DNA from 2 places in the Streptomyces sp. NPDC020875 genome. Region 2 is predicted to be linked to the other one. Evidence: riboswitches for the same ligand, from Rfam matches in the RefSeq annotation. Region 2 holds a riboswitch; the other holds the start of a gene.
The links. Region 2 has a riboswitch for S-adenosylmethionine ahead of AB0G74_RS12150 (aminotransferase class V-fold PLP-dependent enzyme). Riboswitches for the same ligand answer to the same signal wherever they lie in the genome.
Positions count from the first base shown of each region.

Region 1: linked by a shared signal. The riboswitch ahead of thrC (threonine synthase) and the one ahead of AB0G74_RS12150 (aminotransferase class V-fold PLP-dependent enzyme) in region 2 are both predicted to bind S-adenosylmethionine.

Region 1 covers NZ_JBFADP010000026.1:52,677-62,719, forward strand. Annotated here, with positions in the region: gene AB0G74_RS17170 (trehalose-6-phosphate synthase) at 153-1,595, opposite strand; gene AB0G74_RS17175 (hypothetical protein) at 1,625-2,212, opposite strand; gene AB0G74_RS17180 (glucosyl-3-phosphoglycerate synthase) at 2,252-3,202, opposite strand; SAM riboswitch class I at 3,415-3,579, shown strand; gene thrC (threonine synthase) at 3,597-4,904, shown strand; gene AB0G74_RS17190 (MoaD/ThiS family protein) at 5,068-5,346, shown strand; gene AB0G74_RS17195 (cold-shock protein) at 5,826-6,029, shown strand; gene groL (chaperonin GroEL) at 6,373-7,995, shown strand; gene AB0G74_RS17205 (hypothetical protein) at 8,318-8,512, opposite strand; gene AB0G74_RS17210 (alpha/beta hydrolase) at 8,628-10,043, shown strand, end outside.
Region 2 covers NZ_JBFADP010000017.1:29,736-39,778, reverse strand. Annotated here, with positions in the region: gene AB0G74_RS12160 (SLC13 family permease) at 200-1,615, shown strand; gene AB0G74_RS12155 (glycerate kinase) at 1,656-2,873, shown strand; gene AB0G74_RS12150 (aminotransferase class V-fold PLP-dependent enzyme) at 2,807-4,234, opposite strand; SAM riboswitch class IV at 4,445-4,562, opposite strand; gene trpD (anthranilate phosphoribosyltransferase) at 5,130-6,197, opposite strand; gene AB0G74_RS12140 (cytochrome b N-terminal domain-containing protein) at 6,318-8,009, opposite strand; gene AB0G74_RS12135 (Rieske 2Fe-2S domain-containing protein) at 8,006-9,088, opposite strand; gene AB0G74_RS12130 (c-type cytochrome) at 9,085-9,894, opposite strand; gene AB0G74_RS12125 (heme-copper oxidase subunit III) at 10,039-10,043, opposite strand, start outside.

The DNA of each region.
Region 1 (10,043 bases), on a different contig from region 2:
GGGCCTCACCCGGAGGGCCAAGGCTCTGGGGGTCCCCCCATCGCCGAGGCATAGGTTGGGGGTCCCCCCATTGCCGAAGGCATAGGGGGCGGAACTGCGCGAGCAACCACCGACGGGGCGCGGGCGACACTCCAGGGTCATGAGGGGCGGGGTTACTCGGGGGTCAGGGCCTCCAGTTGGTCGAGGAACCAGCGGGTCGGGGGGAGGGCCGTGGCCGCCGACGCGAGGCGGGCCGTACGGTCGGCGCGGACCTCCGGCGGGAGCGTCAGGGCCTCGTGCAGCGCCGCCGCCGTGGCGATCACGTCGTACGGGTTCACCACCACCGCGTCCGCGCCCAGTTCCTCGTAGGCGCCCGCCTCGCGGGAGAGGACCAGCACGCAGCCCGCGTCGGAGACGACGGGGATCTCCTTGGCGACGAGGTTCATGCCGTCGCGGATGGGGTTGACGAGGGCCACGTCGGCGAGGCGGTACGCCGCGAGGGAGCGGGCGAAGTCGTCCTTGACGTGGAGGACGACGGGCGTCCAGCCGGGGACCCCGTACTCCTCGTTGATCGCGTCGGCGAGCCGCTGGACCTCGGCCGTGTAGTCGCGGTAGACCGCGAGGTCCTGCCGGGACGGGTAGGCGAAGGCGATGTGGACGACGCGTTCGCGCCATTCGGGGCGGTTCGCCAGCAGACGACGGTAGGCGAGGAGTCCTCGGACGATGTTCTTCGACAGCTCCGTGCGATCGACCCGGACGATCGTCTTCCGGTCGTCGCCGCCGATCTGTTCGCGCAGGGCGGCCAGGCGTTCGTCCACATCGGGCCGGTGGGCCCGTTCGCGCAGGAAGTCGGCGTCGGCGCCGAGGCCGTGGACCCCGATCCGGGTGCCTTTGAGGGCGTCGGGGCCCAGGATCTCCGTACAGCAGGCGGTGAAGGCGTCGGCCCAGCGGCGGGTGAGGAAGCAGGTGCGGTCGGCGCCGGTGAGTCCGCGCAGCAGTTGTTCGGCGATGTCGTCGGGGAGCAGCCGGAAGTAGTCGGGCGGGGCCCACGGGGTGTGGGTGAAGTGGCCGATCCGCAGGTCGGGGCGGAGTTCGCGGAGGAGTCCGGGGACGAGGGCGAGGTGGTAGTCCTGGACGAGGACGGCCGCCCCGTCGGCGGCCCGTTCGGCGAGGGCTTCGGCGAAGGCCCGGTTGTACGTCTCGTACGCCCGCCACCGCCGCCGGAACTCGTCGTCGAAGACGGGCTCCAGCGGCGTCTGGTAGAGCATGTGGTGGACGAACCAGAGGACCGAGTTGGCGATGCCGTTGTACGCGTCGGCGTGAATGTCCGGATCGATGTCCAGCATCAGGACGCCGTCCTCGGCGATACCGCGCCGGACGGCCTCGCGGTCGCCGTCGCCGAGGGCGGAGCAGACCCAGAGGGAGTCGTCGCGGGCGCCGATGGCGGAGAGCCCGGAGACGACGCCCCCGCCGCCCCGTTTGGCGTCCAGTTCGCCGTCGTCGCGGAGGGTGTACGAGACGGGCCCCCGGTTGGAGGCGACGAGAACCCGGGCGCGGGCGGGCTCGGGAGCGGGGGCGTGGGCGTCGGCCGGGCCGGCCGGGGGCTGGGGGACCATGGTGTGGCCTTAGCCGTCCGCGCGCCGGGTCAAACGTCCGTTCGGCCGTCGTGGCGCGGTTCACGCCGTCCGCGTACGGCGGCGACGGCGACCACTCCGGCGGCGGCGAGGGCGACTCCGAGGCCGCCGAGCAGCCAGAGGCGTTCGGGTCCTTCGTCCCGGCCGGTGGGAGCGAGGGTGGGGGCGTGTCCGGGCGCTTCGGGCAGCCCGGCGGCGACGGCTCCGGGCGCGGGCGCGGCTCCGGCGGTCGCGTACGCGGGCGCCGCGCCGGTCACCGTCCCGCCGGAACCGCTCACGGCGGCCCGCTCCGGCCCGCCGGGCGCACCCGGGGGCGCCCCGGCCTGGGGTGCCGCCGCGCCCGCGACGGCCGCGACGACCAGGACCAGGAGGGCGAGCAGTCCGGCGAGGCGCAGGGCCCGGCGGCGGCGCCGGGGCGGGGCGCCCCGGCTCCCCCGGCGTACGGGTGGCCTCCGGTACGGCGTCCGGCCGCGCGGGATGCGGGCTACGCGCGGCGTACGGGGCGGCCGGGCCGAACCGGGCACGGCGGCGGGGGCGGGGGCGGGCGCGGGTACGCCCGACGACGGATACCGGGGCTGGGCAATGCGGGCATAAACCATACATAGGATATTCAGCCCCGCTTACCCGAAAAGTGTGGCTTATGCGGCGCGACGCGCCGCATACTCACCGATCTCGCGCATCGGCGGACGCTCCACGGTGTCCACCTCGTGGGTCACCGGCACGAACCCCCGCTCCCCCCGGTCGAACTGGGTCAGCGACGGCCGGACCAAATGTCCCCGGGAGAGTCGCAGTTGCGCCGTACGGTAGATCGCCGCCGCCATCCGGCCGAGCGCCCGGCCGTCCTGGTGGCGGTGTTTGCGGGAGCCCACGTCCACCTGGGCCAGCGCGTCCAGGCCCACCGCGTGCAGCGCGTCGACCAGCAGCGCCAGCTCCACCCCGTAGCCCACGGGGAACGGCAGCCGCTCCAGCAGGGAGCGGCGGGCCGCGTACTCCCCGCCCAGCGGCTGGACGAACCCGGCCAGCGCCGGCCAGTGCAGATTGAGCAGCGGCCGGGCCACCAGCTCGGTCACCCGGCCGCCCTGCCCCGGGGTCTCCCCCAGCGGGCGGTCGTACATCGCCTTGACGAACTGCACATCGGGGTCGGTCAGCAGCGGTCCGACGATCCCGGAGACGAAGTCCGCCGAGAAGTCCCGCAGATCCGCGTCGACGAAGCAGACGATGTCGCCCCGGGTCACCATCAGGGACCGCCACAGCACCTCGCCCTTGCCGGGCAGGGCCGGTATCCGGGGCAGGATCGCGTCCCGGTGCACCACCCGCGCGCCCGCCGCCGCCGCGACCTCCGCCGTCCGGTCGGTCGAGCCGGAGTCGATCACCACCAGCTCGTCGACGAGCGGGATCCGCTCCATCAGCTCACGGCGGATGACGGTGACGATGTCCCCGACCGTGGCCTCCTCGTCGAGCGCGGGCAGTACGACGCTCACCGTCGGTGACGGGTTGGCCGACCGCTTGGCGGCGAGCAGCCGGGACGGCGGACGGTCCGCCGCCGACCAGGAACGCGTCGCCAGCCAGCGCTCTACCTCTTCGAGCACGTGCCCTACTCCTCAGTCACTCGTCGTCACTCGTCGTCACCGGCCACCGCCGGTCAGCCGCCCCGCCGGGCCCGCGCGAGGGGGCTCTGGCCGGGTATGTGATCCATCTCGCGGTACGGACGACTATCTCAACCCTCCGGACCTTCAGTTACAGTCTTGAACAACGCGTACGCCGGTCGCATGCCGGGGTACCGCGTCCCACAATCGAATACCGCTCATCCAGAGGGGCAGAGGGATACGGCCCGTTGAAGCCCCGGCAACCCTCCAGCCGGTCTCCGTCGCCACGGCGCGCACATCGCGTCGGCGCCGCGAGGCTCCCGGCTCGGGAAGGTGCCAAATCCGTCTCATGGCGAGATGCGCCATGAGGAAGATGAGGAGAAAGGGCCTCGCCTCCATGGCTGCGCAGACTGTCGCAAGCACCGCAAACACCACCACCGCCGACACCGCCCCGGTGGACCTCGGTACCGCCGTCGCCCTCTCCTGTCGTGAGTGCGGCGAGCGCACCCCCCTCGGCCCCGTCTTCGCCTGTGCCGCCTGCTTCGGCCCGCTGGAAGTGGCGTACGAGCTGCCCGCCGGTGACCCGGAGGCGCTGCGGAAGGCGATCGAGGCCGGACCCGAGAACATCTGGCGGTACGCGCCGCTGCTGCCCGTCCCCGCCGACGTGGCGACCAAGCCGAATCTGAACCCCGGCTTCACCCAGCTGATCAAGGCCGACCGGCTCGCCGCCGAACTGGGCGTCACCGGCGAGCTGTACGTGAAGGACGACTCCGGCAACCCGACCCACTCTTTCAAGGACCGGGTCGTCGCCATCGCCGTCGAGGCGGCCCGCGCCTTCGGCTTCACCACCCTCTCCTGCTCCTCCACCGGCAACCTCGCGGGCGCCGTCGGCGCCGCCGCCGCCCGGGCCGGATTCCGCTCCTGCGTCTTCATCCCGCACGACCTGGAGCAGGGCAAGGTCGTCATGGCCGCCGTCTACGGCGGCGACCTGGTCGGCATCGAGGGCACCTACGACGATGTGAACCGTTTCTGCTCCGAGCTGATCGGCGACCCGATCGGCGAGGGCTGGGGCTTCACCAACGTCAATCTGCGGCCGTACTACGCCGAGGGCTCCAAGACCCTGGCGTACGAGATCTGCGAGCAGCTCGGCTGGCGGATCCCGGACCAGATCGTCATCCCGGTCGCCTCCGGCTCCCAGCTCACCAAGATCGACAAGGGGCTCCGGGAGCTGATCGACCTCGGACTGGTCGAGGACAAGCCGTACCGGATCTTCGCCGCGCAGGCCGAGGGCTGCTCCCCGGTCTCCGCCGCCTTCAAGGCCGGACACGACGTGGTACGCCCCGTGAAGCCGGACACCATCGTCAAGTCGCTGGCCATCGGCAACCCGGCCGACGGGCCGTACGTCCTCGACATCGCCCGGCGCACCGGCGGCGCGGTGGAGGACGTCACCGACGAGCAGGTGGTCGAGGGGATCAAGCTGCTCGCCAGGACCGAGGGCGTCTTCGCCGAGACCGCGGGCGGGGTGACCGTGGGCGTGGCGAAGAAGCTGCTCGACGCCGGGGTGCTGGACCCGGCGCTGACCACCGTCGTCATCAACACCGGCGACGGGCTGAAGACGCTGGACGCGGTCTCCCCGACGACCGGCCCCACCGCCGTCATCCGGCCGAGCCTGGACGCGTTCCGCGAGGCGGGCCTGGCAGGCTGACGGTCCCCGGCCGGCCCCGACCCCTGTCGAGGGCCGGTCCGCGCCCGGTGCCGGGCCGATCCGCGTCGCCCCGGCACCGGGCCGACCGCCCCCGCCGGGCGACCCGTCCCACTCCCCCGTACCGCTCCCGTACCGCTCCCGTCCGAGGAAGGCTCCACCCACCATGAGCGTCAGCGTCCGCATCCCGACCATCCTGCGCACCTACACCGGCGGAAAGGCCGAGGTGGCCGCCGAGGGCGCCACCCTCGCCGAGGTCATCGCCGACCTGGAGAAGAACCACACCGGGATCGCCGCCCGGGTCCTCGACCACCAGGGCAAGCTGCGCCGCTTCGTCAATGTCTACGTCAACGACGACGACGTCCGGTTCGAGCAGGGCCTGGAGACCGCCACGCCCGACGGCGCCGGGATCTCGATCATCCCCGCGGTGGCCGGCGGCTGCTGAACGCGCCGGGGGTACGCGCCCCGCGTGCTGCCGTGCGCCCCGAATACGGTCCGTGTCGTGAACGCCCCGGCATCTGACCCTGAGTAATGGGAATGGCCCCCTCCGTAAGAGATCCGGAGGGGGCCATTCTGCATGGTTGAGCACGCTAGAGTTGGGGAACGCCCCGCAATCCGGCATCAGTGGCCAGGTATGAGAATGCGCCCGGGCTCGATAAGAAGCAGCCAATGTCTGGCAACGCTCTGTCTCATAGGTTCCTTTTGTCCGGCCGGATTTGCCCCGGAATTCCATAAATTCAGGCCAATTACCCGATAGTAGCCTTCAGGATTTCTCGTCCGATTGACCTGTTGCAGAGGGCAGTTGTGCAGATACATTCAGCCGCGGTCGACGCGTTCCGGCGCACTCTGTGAGGTCCGGTGAGGTCTGACCCAGGGTCCGCGAGGTGCGGTCCTGTGCAAGGGCCAGTAATAGGGGAGTTAGGCATGGCTCAGGGCACCGTCAAGTGGTTCAACGCGGAGAAGGGCTACGGCTTCATCGCGGTCGACGGTGGTGCGGATGTTTTCGTCCACTACAGCGCGATTCAGATGGACGGCTACCGCACCCTGGAGGAGGGGCAGCGGGTCGAGTTCGAGATCTCGCAGGGTCAGAAGGGTCCGCAGGCCGACATGGTCAAGCTCGCGGTCTGACCGACCGTCCGCCGCGCGCACGCGTCACCGGCGCACGCACGCACTGAACAGGGTCCGCACCCCGGCTCGCCGGGGTGCGGACCCTCGCGTTTTCCCGCCCGCGCGCCCCCGGTAGCCCCTGGCTCGTACCCCCTTGCCCTATCCACAGGCGCTTGCACTCTGGGGGGTCGAGTGCTAATCATTGGCGTTAGCACTCTCCGGGTGAGAGTGCTACTGAAGGACCGAGTCGGTGAGGCTCGCCGACCGTGTGGCGCATGGAGCCGCACGGCCCGGCAGGCCGTCCGTCGCGGGCGCAGGCGCGGTCCGAATGAGCTTCCCACCCAGTCCGTGGAGGACACTTCACATGGCAAAGATCATCGCGTTCGACGAGGAGGCACGGCGCGGTCTCGAGCGCGGGATGAACCAGCTCGCCGACGCCGTCAAGGTCACCCTTGGCCCCAAGGGCCGTAACGTCGTCCTCGAGAAGAAGTGGGGCGCCCCCACGATCACCAACGATGGTGTTTCCATCGCCAAGGAGATCGAGCTCGAGGACCCGTACGAGAAGATCGGCGCCGAGCTGGTCAAGGAAGTCGCCAAGAAGACGGACGACGTCGCCGGTGACGGTACGACCACGGCCACCGTGCTCGCCCAGGCGCTGGTCCGCGAGGGCCTGCGCAACGTCGCCGCCGGTGCCAACCCGATGAGCCTGAAGCGCGGCATCGAGAAGGCCGTCGAGGCCGTCTCCGGTGCCCTCCTCGAGCAGGCCAAGGACGTGGAGACCAAGGAGCAGATCGCCTCCACCGCCTCCATCTCCGCCGGTGACACCCAGATCGGCGAGCTGATCGCCGAGGCCATGGACAAGGTCGGCAAGGAAGGCGTCATCACCGTCGAGGAGTCCCAGACCTTCGGTCTGGAGCTGGAGCTCACCGAGGGTATGCGCTTCGACAAGGGCTACATCTCGGCGTACTTCGCCACCGACATGGAGCGTATGGAGGCCGTCCTCGACGACCCGTACATCCTCGTCGTCAACTCCAAGATCTCCTCGGTCAAGGACCTGCTCCCGCTGCTGGAGAAGGTCATGCAGTCCGGCAAGGCGCTGCTGATCATCGCCGAGGACGTCGAGGCCGAGGCCCTGTCGACGCTGATCGTCAACAAGATCCGCGGCACCTTCAAGTCCGTCGCCGTCAAGGCTCCGGGCTTCGGCGACCGCCGCAAGGCGATGCTGAACGACATCGCCATCCTCACCGGCGGCACGGTCATCTCCGAGGAGGTCGGCCTCAAGCTGGAGAACGCCGGTCTCGACCTGCTGGGCCGCGCCCGCAAGGTGGTCATCACCAAGGACGAGACCACCATCGTCGACGGCGCCGGTGACAGCGACCAGGTCGCGGGCCGGGTCAACCAGATCCGCGCCGAGATCGAGAACTCCGACTCGGACTACGACCGCGAGAAGCTCCAGGAGCGTCTGGCGAAGCTGGCCGGCGGCGTGGCCGTGATCAAGGCCGGTGCCGCCACCGAGGTGGAGCTGAAGGAGCGCAAGCACCGCATCGAGGACGCCGTGCGCAACGCGAAGGCGGCCGTCGAGGAGGGCATCGTCGCCGGTGGTGGCGTGGCTCTGCTCCAGGCTTCCTCGGTCTTCGACAAGCTGGAGCTGGAGGGTGACGAGGCGACCGGCGCCAACGCCGTGAAGCTCGCCCTCGAGGCCCCGCTGAAGCAGATCGCGGTCAACGCCGGCCTCGAAGGCGGTGTCGTGGTGGAGAAGGTGCGCAACCTGACCCCCGGCCACGGTCTGAACGCCGCGTCCGGCGAGTACGTGGACATGATCGCCGAGGGCATCCTCGACCCGGCGAAGGTGACCCGCTCCGCGCTGCAGAACGCCGCGTCGATCGCCGCGCTGTTCCTCACCACCGAGGCCGTCATCGCCGACAAGCCGGAGAAGGCCGCCGCGGCCGCTCCGGGCGGCATGCCGGGCGGTGACATGGACTTCTGATCCCGGGATTCCCTCCCAGGATCGGTCGACCGGTCGTCCCGAAGGGCGGCACCCCTCTCCCAGGGGTGCCGCCCTTCGGCGTGTTCACGGCCATTCGGGGACACCCCGTCCCCCGGGCCGCCCGGCGGGAGCCGGACCGCCGGGGGGAAGTCCCGCCGCGGACCCCGGAGGAACCTCACCCGCGCCCCTTACGGGAGTACTGCCGGATTCCGCCCGGAATCCGGCCGGAATCCGCTCCGGGGCCGGCCCGTTTTCCGGTCGGCGGACCGGCCCGGCGGACCGGTCGGCACCCGGTCCGGCCGGTCCGGAAAGCCGTCGCGAATCAGGGCCCGAATGCCTGCCGCGAAAGGGCCGACGCCCGTCCGGCGATCCGTCCGGTGATCCGAACGGGAACCCGTTCGGCGATCGCGCGATGACCGGAATCGATCGGCTGGAAATCATCCTCCCGCTCGCCGTCGACCGGTAATCGATCCCCGAGTTTGGCCGAATTCCGCTGCGCCTGAGGAATGACCGCCACCGGATGCCATGGGACCCCAGGCATATACGACGCCGACTCCCGGGATGACTCGCGGCCGTCCCGCCGTCGGGCAGGGTCGTGGGTGTTCCGGAAACCCGGCGGAGGGAATTGTTCCGTGAAGGTGAGACGCCTGGCACCCGCCCTGGCGATAAGTGTGCTGACGACCCTGACCCCGGCGGTGGCCGTCGCCGCGCCGAATTCCGCCGGAGCGGATGCGGGACCCGGGGCGGGGGCGGGGGCGCTCCAGACGCGTACCGCCCAGGCGGCGACCGGGGCCGCGGCCGGACTCTCGGCCTGGCGGCCGTGCGGCGCCGACACACCCGCCGACTTCCGCTGCGCCACCCTGAAAGTGCCGCTGGACTACCGGAAACCGGACGGCGGGAAGATCGATATCGCCGTCTCCCGGATCCGGACCGCCGACCCCGCGAAACGCCGGGGCGTACTGCTGCTGAACCCCGGCGGGCCCGGCGGCGAGGGGCTCGGGCTGCCGGTCGCGTTCCGCCCGGAGCTGCCGAAGGCCGTACTCGACCGGTACGACCTGATCGGCTTCGACCCACGCGGCATCGGCCGATCCACCCCCCTGGGCTGCGGCCTCACCGAGACCGAGAGCATGTGGCCCACCCCGTACACCGCGCGGACCTTCCCCGCCGACGTGGCCCGCTCACGCGAGACGGCCGCCAAGTGCCGGACCGCGCACGGCGCCGCCCTGAAGCACTTCACCACCCGCAACACCGCCCGCGACATGGACCGGATCCGGGCCGCCCTCGGGGAGCGCGCGATCTCCTATCTGGGCTACTCCTACGGAACGTACCTGGGCGCCGTCTACACCCAGATGTTCCCGCGCCGCGCGGACCGGATGGTGCTCGACAGCGCCGTCGATCCGAAGCTGGCCTGGCGGGAGACGTTCCGGAAGTGGGCCCCGGAGGCCGAGTCCGCGTTCCGCCGTTGGACGGCGTGGGCGGCGGAGCGGGACGCCCGGTACGGATTCGGCGCCACCCCGGCGGCCGTCACCGACACCTTCTGGGACCTGGTCGCCCACGCCGACCGGACCCCGATCGACCTCGGCGCCGGACGCACCCTGAACGGCGACGGCGTCCGGGACGAGATGCGCGGCCTGTTCTTCCAGGCCACCGACGCCGCCGACGCCCTGGGCCTGCTGCGGGACGCCGCCGCCGGGAAACCCGTACCGCCGCTGCCGGAGGAACCGCCGCCGTCCGACAACGAGGCGTCGAGCCAGTTCGCGGTGTTGTGCGGGGACGCGGCCTGGCCCCGGAGCCCCGGGACGTACGCGCGGGACTCCGCCCGGGGCGCCGAACGGCACCCGCTGTACGGGGACTTCGCCTCCAACATCACCCCCTGCGCCTTCTGGGACCGGCCCGTCGAACCCCCGACGAAGGTCGACAACCGGGTCGGCGCGCTGATCCTCCAGAACGAATGGGACTCCCAGACCCCCCTCTCCACCGCCCTCGGCATGCGCCGGGCGCTCAAGGGCGCGCGAATGGTGACCGTCGACGAAGGCGAGGGGCACGGC
Region 2 (10,043 bases):
GCCGGGACAGGTCCGCGGCGCCTTTGTCGCGTCCAGGGGGCGCGCGGCGGAGTCCGCACAACCGACGGGGCCTCCGTACAACCCTTTCGCACGTCCGCGCCGCCGCACGCCCCGATGCGCCGCCGGTCACACCGGTTGGTGAAGTTCCTTTCATCAACGGCTCATGAAGTGCTCACCGCCCCGGTGAACGCTCTTATCCGTGACACTGAACCTCCGACAGGCCGCGACCCTCTGTGTGGCGCTCAGCATCTGCGCGCTGCTCGTCGTTCCCGGCAACTTCCCCGGCCTGAACGGCGACGCCCGGATCACCCTCGGCGTCTTCGCCATCGCCACCTGCGCCTGGATCGGCACCCCGATCGACGACACCTACATCGCGCTCGGCGCGGGGCTGGCGCTCACGGCGACCGGGGTGATCACCAGCGACACCCTCTTCGGCACCCTCGGTGACGATACGGTCTGGCTGCTGATCTGCGCCTTCGTCCTGGCCGCCGCGGTGGCGCGGACGGGGCTCGCGGGCCGGGCCGCGGCCTTCCTGGTGACCGGCGCCCGCAATGTCCGTCAGCTGGTGCATCTGACCACGGCGGCGCTGGTCGTCACCGCCTTCGCGGTCCCCGCCACCTCCGGCCGGGCCGCGCTCGCCCTGCCGGTCTTCATCGCCCTGGCGAAGGCCCTGGCCGACCGGAAGCGGCTGGTGGTCATGCTGGCCCTGCTCTTCCCCACGGTGATCCTGCTCTCCGCGGTGGCCACCCTGATCGGCGCGGGCGCGCATCTGATCACGGTCTCGGTGCTCTGGGAGGCCACCGGCGAGAGCATCGGCTTCGCCGAATGGCTGCTGATCGGGCTGCCGCTGGCGATCGTCTCCTCCCATCTCGCCGCCGAGGTCGTCCTGCTGACCACCACCAAGCGGGCGGACCGCTCGGGCCCGGTGCACATCACCGCCGAGCAGATCCAGGAGCACACCGAACAGCCCGTCACCGGCCCCTGGTCGCAGGCGGAGGCCAGGTGCGCGCTGCTGCTGGCGACCGTGGTCGCGCTCTGGTGCAGCGAGCCGCTGCACCGGGTGCCGCCCGCCGTGGTCGCGCTGATAGGGGCCATAGTCGCCGCCTCCCCGGCGCTGGGGACCGTACGGCTGAAGGACGCCCTGAAGACCGTGCCCTGGTCGATGCTGCTCTTCATGGCCGCGACCATGGCCATGGGTGTCGCGCTGGCCGACTCGGGGGCGGCGAAGTGGCTGGTCGGCGGGGTGCCGCTGGATGTGCCCGCCTGGGCGTTCCTGGCGGTGGTGGTCCTGGTCTCCACCGTGGCGCATCTGGTGCTCCAGTCCCGTTCGGCCCGCTCCTCGGTCCTGGTGCCGCTGGTCGTCGCGGCGGCCGTGGGCGCCGGGGTCAATCCGGTGGCGGCGGCGCTGGCGTCCACGGCGGCGGCCGGGTTCTGTCACACCCTGCCCGCCTCGGCCAAGCCGGTGACCCTCTACTCCGACATACCGGATATCCCCACCTACACCCCTCGCGATCTGCTGCGGATGTCCGCCTTCCTCGCGCCGCTCACGGCCGCGCTGGTGCTGCTCTTCGCGGTGGCCGTCTGGCCGCTGGTCGGCGTGCCCGTCACCCCCTGAACCTCTTTCACCGCACGAACCCTCACCTGGAGTTCCCACGATGCTGACCCGAATCGCCGTCGCCCCCAGCGGTTTCAAGGAGTCCCTGTCCGCCCAGTCCGCCGCCGAGGCCATCGCCGCGGGCGTCCGCCGGGTGGTCCCCGACGCGGAGATCGACCTGATCCCGCTGGTCGACGGCGGCGAGGGCACCGCGGAGGCGCTGGCCGCCGCGTCCGGCGGACGGCTGGTCCGGTTGAACGCGACCGGCCCCACCGGCCGGCCCGTCGCCACCCACTTCGCGATGCTCGACAAATACACGGCCGTGGTCGAGATGGCCGCCGTCGCCGGTCTGTCGCTGGTGCCCCGGGTCCTGCGCGACCCGGGCGCCACCACGACCTACGGCGTCGGCGAACTGATCCGCGCCGCCCTCGACGAGGGCGCCCGGGAGATCCTGGTGGGCTGCGGCGACTCCGGTACGTCCGACGGCGGCGCCGGGGCCCTCCAGGCGCTGGGCGCCCGGCTGCTGGACGCGGACGGTGTGGAGCTGCCGTACGGCGGCGGCGAACTGCTGCGGCTCGACCGGATCGACGTCTCCGGCCTCGACCCCCGGCTGCGCAGGACCGATATCCGGGTCGCCTGCAACCCGTTCAACGTGCTCTGCGGGGAGCGGGGCGTCGCCCGGGTCTTCGGACCGCAGAAGGGCGCCACACCCGAACAGGTGGAACAGCTCTCGGCGGCGCTGGAGCACTGGGCGGACGTCCTCACCCGCGATCTGAAGGTCCGGGCCGATCTGTACGAGGGCCCCGGTACGGGCGCCTCCGGCGGACTCGGCGCCGGGCTCGCGGCGCTCGGCGCGTCGCTGCTGCCCCGGTTCGAGGTGCTGCTCGACCATCTCGACCTCGACGCCCGGCTGGCCCGTGCCGATCTCGTCCTCACCGCCGAGGGCGCGCTGGACCACCAGACCACCCGCGGCAAGGTCCCGGCCGAGGTCGCCCGGCGCGCCAAGCGGTACGGGCGGCCCGTACTGGCCCTGGCGGGCACCATCGGGGAGGGCGCGCACCAGGTGCGGGCGGCCGGGGTGGACGCGTACAGCGCCATCCTGCCCGCGCCCGTCACGCTCTCCGAGGCGCTCGGCCGCGGCGGGGAGTTCCTCGCCGACGCGACCGAGCGGGCGCTGCGGATGGTGCTGATCGGGACCCGGATCCCGGAGCGTCAGCCGGTCGGCGCGGCGGCCGGACCCGTCGGGTCGGGCACACACCTGCCGTCCTCGGTCCGGTAGTTCCACCGGGCGCCGTCCGTGACCAGCTCACGGACGGCCCGGACGAACCGCTCCACGTGCTCGTCGGGGGTACCGGCGCCGAAGCTCACCCGGATCGCGTTGAGGGACCGCTCCCCCGGCTCCGCCTCGGGGGCGCCGCACTCCCCCGGGTCCTGCGGGTCGCTGCCCAGCAGGGTACGGACCAGGGGATGGGCGCAGAACAGTCCGTCCCGGACCCCGATGCCGTACTCGGCGGAGAGCGCGGCGGCGAAGTGCGAACTGTTCCAGCCCTCCACCACGAAGGAGATCACGCCGACCCGGGGGGCGTCGTCGCCGAAGAGGGAGAGGACCTTGACCTCCGGCACCTCGGCGAGACCGGCCCGGACCCGGGCCACCAGCGACTGCTCCCGCTCCACCAGGCCGTCGAACCCGGCCTCGGTGAGGGCGCGGCAGGCGGCGGCGATCGCGTAGACGCCGATCACATTCGGCGAACCGGCCTCGTGGCGGGCGGCCGTGGTGTGCCACTCCACCTCGACACCGCCGTCCGCCCGGCGGGCCACCTTGCGGGAGGCGCCGCCGCCCGCGAGATACGGCTCGGCGGCGGTCAGCCAGTCCGCGCGGCCCGCGAGCACCCCGGACCCGAAGGGCGCGTACAGCTTGTGCCCGGAGAAGGCGACCCAGTCCACGTCCAGCTCCTGGACCGACACCGGGTGGTGCGGTGCGAGCTGGGCGGCGTCCAGTACGATCCGGGCGCCGTGGGCGTGCGCGGCGGCGGCCAGCTCCCGTACCGGCCACAGCTCACCGGTCACATTGGACGCACCCGTCACACAGACCAGCGCCGGGCCGTACGGCTCCCGGTCCGCCAGCGCCCGCTCCAGCGTCGTCACGGCCTCGTCGGGGGTACGCGGCGCGTTGAGATAGGTGACCCGGGCGTCCCTCCAGGGCAGCAGCGACGCGTGGTGCTCCGTCTCGAAGACGAACACCTGGCATTCGGCGGGCAGCACGGCGGCCAGCAGATTGAGCGAGTCCGTGGTGGACCGGGTGAAGACGACCTGGTCGCTCTCGCGGCAGTCGAGGAACTCGGCGACCGTGCGACGGCTGCTCTCGAAGAGGTCGGTGGAGAGCTGCGAGAGATACCCGGCACCCCGGTGGACACTGCCGTAGTACGGGGCGTACGCGGCGACGTCGTCCCACACCCGGCGCAGGGCGGGGGCGCTGGCGGCGTAGTCGAGGGCGGCGTAGGTGACCTCGCCACCGGTGACCAGCGGCACGGTGACATCGGAGCCGAGGACGGCCAGCGGCTCGGTGGCGGCGGTCGAGCCGGAGGCGGTCCCGGTGGCGGTACAGGAGACGGCGGAGACGGCGGGCACGGATGCGGACATGACGGAACTCCCGGGCGGGGCAGGCGGAATGGAGGCATAAGGCTCCGCACGACACACGCCATGACTCGACCACACGCCCGGACGGTGTCAGGGGATGGGGGTAGCGGCGGGGTACGGAGGATGTGCGGGAAGAAGGGGCTTCGAGCCCTATCGCATTCGCTTGCTCACGAGACTGCTCCCTTGAGGACCAGGACCCCAGGGTGACGCAGGGGTCCGCGCTTGCCGCGGGCCTCGCTGCCCACGGCCTGGTCTTCACCCGGGGCACCCCGCCACGGACGGAGGGTTGCCGGACAGCGGGCCGGGGCCGTAGTCGCTGTCGCTCATGACCTGCGCGAAACGGTATGCGACGGTGCGCGCCGCCGCAACCCTGTCCGCAATCCGGACGGCCCATTCCCATGACCCTTGCGTTCGGCCTCCCTGCAGGGCCCCAGCGCCTCGGCCCTCCACGGCACCGCCGAAAGACCCGGGCCGCGCCCGGCGACCTGATGTAGTTCGCGGTCCGCGGACCGCCCGTGGCTGGTCGCGCAGTTCCGCCCCCTATGCCTTCGGCAATGGGGGGACCCCCAGCGCCTCGGCCCTGCGGGGCACCGCCCGAACTACCCGGGACGCGCCCAGCGACCTGATGTTGTTCGCGGTCCGCGCCACCGTCGTGGCTGATCGCGCAGTTCCCCGCGCCCCTAAATGCTCTCCCCGGCCAGGGACCTGAAATGAGGGCCCCGTCTCCCCACCAGGGCAGCAAGAAGGGCAACCCAGGGGCTCGGGGAACTGCGAGGCAAGCCACCCACGGCGGGCAGACCGCGAACAACATCAGGCCGCCGGGCGCGGGGCAGCCAACGACGGGCGAGGTCGGCACGCGACGGTGGGGAGCACGGCGCGACCCCGCCCCCGGAAAAGGCTACGCGCGCGTCGTCGCGTGGACCCAGTTCTCCAGGGTGCGCGCCGCCGCGCCGGAGTCGAGGGACTCCGCCGCGCGCGCGATGCCCGCCGCGATCTGCTCCGTCAGGCCCGCGTCCGTCGGCGCCAGCGCCACCAGCGCCGCCGCCGCGTTGAGCAGGACCGCGTCCCGGACCGGGCCCCGCTCCCCCGCCAGCAGCCGCCGGGCGACATCCGCGTTGTACGACGCGTCCGCGCCCCGGAGCGCTTCGACGGGAACCAGGTCGATCCCCACGTCCCGGGGGTCGAACGCCTCCTCGCGGACCGTACCGTCGCGGACGATCCACACCCGGGACGTCGCGGTCGTGGTCAGCTCGTCCAGCCCGTCGTCGCCGCGGAACACCAGCGCCGACGAGCCCCGCTCGGCGAGTACCCCGGCCATGATGGGGGCCATCCGGGCGTCGGCGACGCCGGTGGCCTGGGCCCGGACGCGGGCGGGGTTGGTCAGCGGGCCGAGGAAGTTGAAGGTGGTGCGGATGCCGAGTTCCTTGCGCGCCGCCGCGACGTACCGCAGCGCCGGATGGAACTTGACGGCGAAGCAGAAGGTGATGCCCGCCTCACCGGCGACCTCGGCGACCCGCCGGGGGGTCAGCTCCAGATTGACTCCCAGCTTCTCCAGTACGTCGGACGCCCCGGACGCGCTGGACGCGGCGCGGTTGCCGTGCTTGACGACCTTCGCGCCGGTTCCGGCGACGACGATCGACGCCATGGTGGAGATATTGACGGTCTTGGCGCCGTCGCCGCCGGTGCCGACGATATCGACGCTGGGGCCCGGTACGTCGATCAGATTGGCGTGCTCGTACATGGTGCGGACCAGGCCGGAGATCTCGGCGACCGTCTCGCCCTTGGCCCGCAGCGCGACCGCGAAGCCGGCGATCTGGGCGTCGGTCGCCTCCCCGCTGAGGATCCGGTCCATCGCCCAGGCCGTGGCGTCGGCGCTCTGGTCGTGGTTGCCGAGCAGGGATTCGATGACGGCCGGCCAGGAGTGGGCCGCCACGCTGTCGCCGCCGACCGGGGTCACAACGTTCATGGTCCGCTCCTGGGTCCATCGCGAATAGGGGTACGACTCCCACCCTATCCAGCCCCGGGCACGGCAAAGAGCCCCGTCCGGGCAGTGGACGGGGCTCTTGCCGTGGCGACGCTTCAGCGGTCAGTGCTTGCCGCTGGTGACCTCCTCGTGCTCACCGTGACCATGGCCGTGACCATGGGCGGCGGCGATCTCCTCGTACTCCTCGCGGGTGGCCTTGGGGATCTGGTTCCCCTCGCCGTAGAAGCCCTTGCTGAGCTTCGCGCGGAACTTCTGCACGGGCGAGATCTTCCGGCGGACGCCGTTCTCGTCGACCTCCGGGCCGACCTCGATCGGCTTCGGCTGGTCGTGCGCGGTGAGGGTGTGCAGATCCGACTGGCTGAGCGGCTCGTGCACCTCGATGAACTCACCGTGCGGCAGCCGCTTGATGATGCCGGACTCGCGTCCGTGCAGCACCTTCTCGCGGTCGCGGCGCTGGAGGCCGAGACAGATGCGCTTGGTGATGATGAACGCCAGGACCGGTCCGACGAAGAAGAAGATCCGGACGAACCAGGTGATGGAGTTGATCGACAGGTGGAAGTGGGTGGCGAAGAGGTCGTTGCCACCGCCCACCAGCATGATGAAGTACGCGAACAGCCACGCCACACCGAAGGCGGTCCGGGTCGGGGCGTTGCGCGGGCGGTCCAGGATGTGGTGCTCGCGCTTGTCGCCGGTGACCCAGGACTCGATGAACGGGTAGACCGCGATCGCGCCCAGCACCAGCGGGAAGATCACCAGCGGGATGAAGACGCCCAGGGCGAGTGTGTGGCCCCATGCGTTGATCTCCCAGCCGGGCATCACCCGGATGAGTCCTTCGGCGAAGCCCATGTACCAGTCGGGCTGGGCGCCGGTGGAGACCTGGTCGATCCGGTAGGGGCCGACGGTCCAGACCGGGTTGAGCGTCGCGATCGCCGCGATCACCGAGATCACACCGAAGACCAGGAAGAAGAAGCCTCCGGCCTTGGCCATGTAGACCGGCAGCAGCGGCATGCCGACGACGTTCTTGTTGGTCCGGCCGGGACCCGCGTACTGGGTGTGCTTGTGGTACACGACAAGGATCAGATGGCCGACGAGCAGCGCCATCATGATGCCGGGCAGCAGCAGGATGTGGATCGAGTAGAACCTGGGCACGAAGTCGTGACCGGGGAACTCGCCGCCGAACAGGAACATCGAGATGTACGTACCGACGATCGGCACGGACAGGATCGCGCCCTGCATGAAGCGGACACCGGTACCGGAGATCAGGTCGTCCGGGAGCGAGTAACCGGTGAAGCCGGTGAACATGCCCAGGACCAGCAGCAGGAAGCCGAAGAGCCAGTTGACCTCACGCGGCTTGCGGAACGCGCCGGTGAAGAAGACGCGCATCATGTGGACCATCATCGCGGCGACGAAGATCAGCGCGGCCCAGTGGTGGATCTGGCGGATCAGCAGACCGCCGCGGACGTCGAAGCTGATGTCCATGGTCGAGGCGAACGCCTCGGACACCTTCACGCCCTGGAGCGGCACATAGCTGCCCTCGTAGACGATCTCGTTCATCGACGGGTTGAAGAACAGCGTCAGATACACACCCGTGAGGATGATGATCACAAAGCTGTAGAGGCAGATCTCGCCCAGCATGAAGGACCAGTGGTCCGGGAAGATCTTCCGCATGTTGGCCTTGGCCAGGGAGTAGATCCCCAGCCGGCCGTCGGCCCAGTCCGCGACCCGCTCGCCCGCGGGCGCCTTGCGGTCGTTCGCCGGGGGCTGCGTGTTCTCGGTGGTTTTCGTAGTACTCATCCGCGCTCCCAGAAGGCGGCACCGACGGGCTCTTCGAAGTCGCCGAGCGCCTGGAGGTTCCCCTCGGCGTTCACACCGATCCGCAGCTGCGGAAGCGGGTGACCCGCCGGGCCGAAGATGACCCGGGCGCCGTCGGAGAGGTCGAAGGTGGATTGGTGACACGGGCAGAGCACGTGGTGCGTCTGCTGCTCGTAGAGGCTGATCGGGCAGCCGACGTGGGTGCAGACCTTGGAGAAGGCCACGATGCCGTCGTGCGACCAGTCCAGCTCGCGCTTGTCCTTGATGTCCTCCGGCTTGATCCGGACGAGCATCAGGGCGGCCTTGCCCATCTGGATCTGCCAGTCGTGGGCGTGCGGGTCGAGGCCCTCGGGGCTGGCGAAGACCAGCGAGCCGACGGTGATGTCCTCGGGGCGCAGCGGCTCATTGGTGTTCATGTTGATGAGCTGCTTGCCCTTGGCCCACAGGGTGGAGCGGAGCTTCTTCTCCGGCAGCGGACCGAGGTCGCGCAGCAGCACCACACCGGAGAGCGGCACCAGGGCCATCGCACCGAACATGGTGTTCCGGATCAGCTTGCGCCGGCCGAAGCCGGACTCCTCGTTGCCCGCCCGCCAGTCGGCCATGACCTGGGCCTTGACCTCGGGGGACGCCTCGATCGGGTGCCGGTCGTCGGCGACCTCGGCATCGGACATCAGGGTACGGGCCCAGTGGACCGCGCCCGCGCCGATGCAGAAGAGTGCGACGCCCAGGGTCAGACCGAGGGAGAAGTTCAGCGCGCTGATATGACCGAACGGCCAGATGTACACGATCTTGTCGATGGGGAAGATGACGTAGCAGGCGATGAAGCCCACGGTCGCCAGCATCGACAGCGTGAACAGGAAGGCAACGGTGCGCTCGGACCGCTTGGCGGCCCGCTCGTCGATGTCCTGGATGCGCGGCTTGTGGGCCGGCAGTCCCGGGTCGGCGAACGGGTCGGCGGTGCCGCCCGTGCGCGGGGTCACGGCGGAGCCGTCCCCGGCCGCGTGGTGCGCGGCGCCCTGCTCGTCCGGCAGGTTCTCTTCTGGAATGTCTTGGCTACTCATGACTTCTTGGCCTTAGCGGTGTGGGCCGCGACCCAGACGGCAACTGCGATCAGCGCGCCGAGCCCGAAGACCCAGGCGAAGAGACCCTCACTGACGGGACCGAGAGCACCGAGGGAGAAGCCGCCCGGGCTCTCCGCCTGGCTGTCGTTCGTCTCCAGGACGTAGGCGATGATCTCCTTCTTCTCCTTCTCGGGCATGACCCCGTCGGGGAAGGAAGGCATGTTCTGCGGGCCGGTCTGCATGGCCTCGTAGATGTGCTTGGCGCTCACGCCCTCGAGGCTCGGGGCGTACTTGCCGTTGGTCAGCGCACCGCCCTTGCCCGAGAAGTTGTGGCACTGGGCGCAGTTGTTACGGAAGAGGTCGCCGCCCCGGGCGACGTCCGCGCCCGTGGGGCTGTACTGCTTCTCGGTCGGCGTGACCGGACCGGCGCCGAACGAGGCGACGAACGCCGCGAGCTGGTCGACCTGGGCCTGGTTGTAGACGGCCGGCTTCTTCGGCACCTGGGCGCCGGGCTGCTGGGCCGGCATCCGGCCGGTGGTGACCTGGAAGTCGACCGCCGCGGAGCCGACACCGACCAGGCTGGGCCCGTCGGTGGTGCCCTCGCCGCCCATTCCGTGGCAGCTCGCGCAACCGACGGTATAGAGCTTCTTGCCCTCCTCGATGGCGAGGGACTGGGCGGTTTCGTCAGCCTGTGCCTTGTCCGCGGGCGCGAACGCGGCGTACAGCCCCCCGGTGGCCGCCAGCGCGAGGAGTAGGACGACGAGCGCCGCCAGCGGATGGCGTCGTCGTGCGGAGAGCTTTTTCACGGATTACCCCGGTGTCAGGATTTTCTGCGTCGTGCTTCTGGACTGGTGTCTGTCTGCGTCTGACTGCGTCTGTCTGCGTGATTCGGCGGTCGTCCGGAGTGTTCCGGTGCCGGCCGCCGTCGTCAGGCGGTAGCGCCCGCCCCGTTACT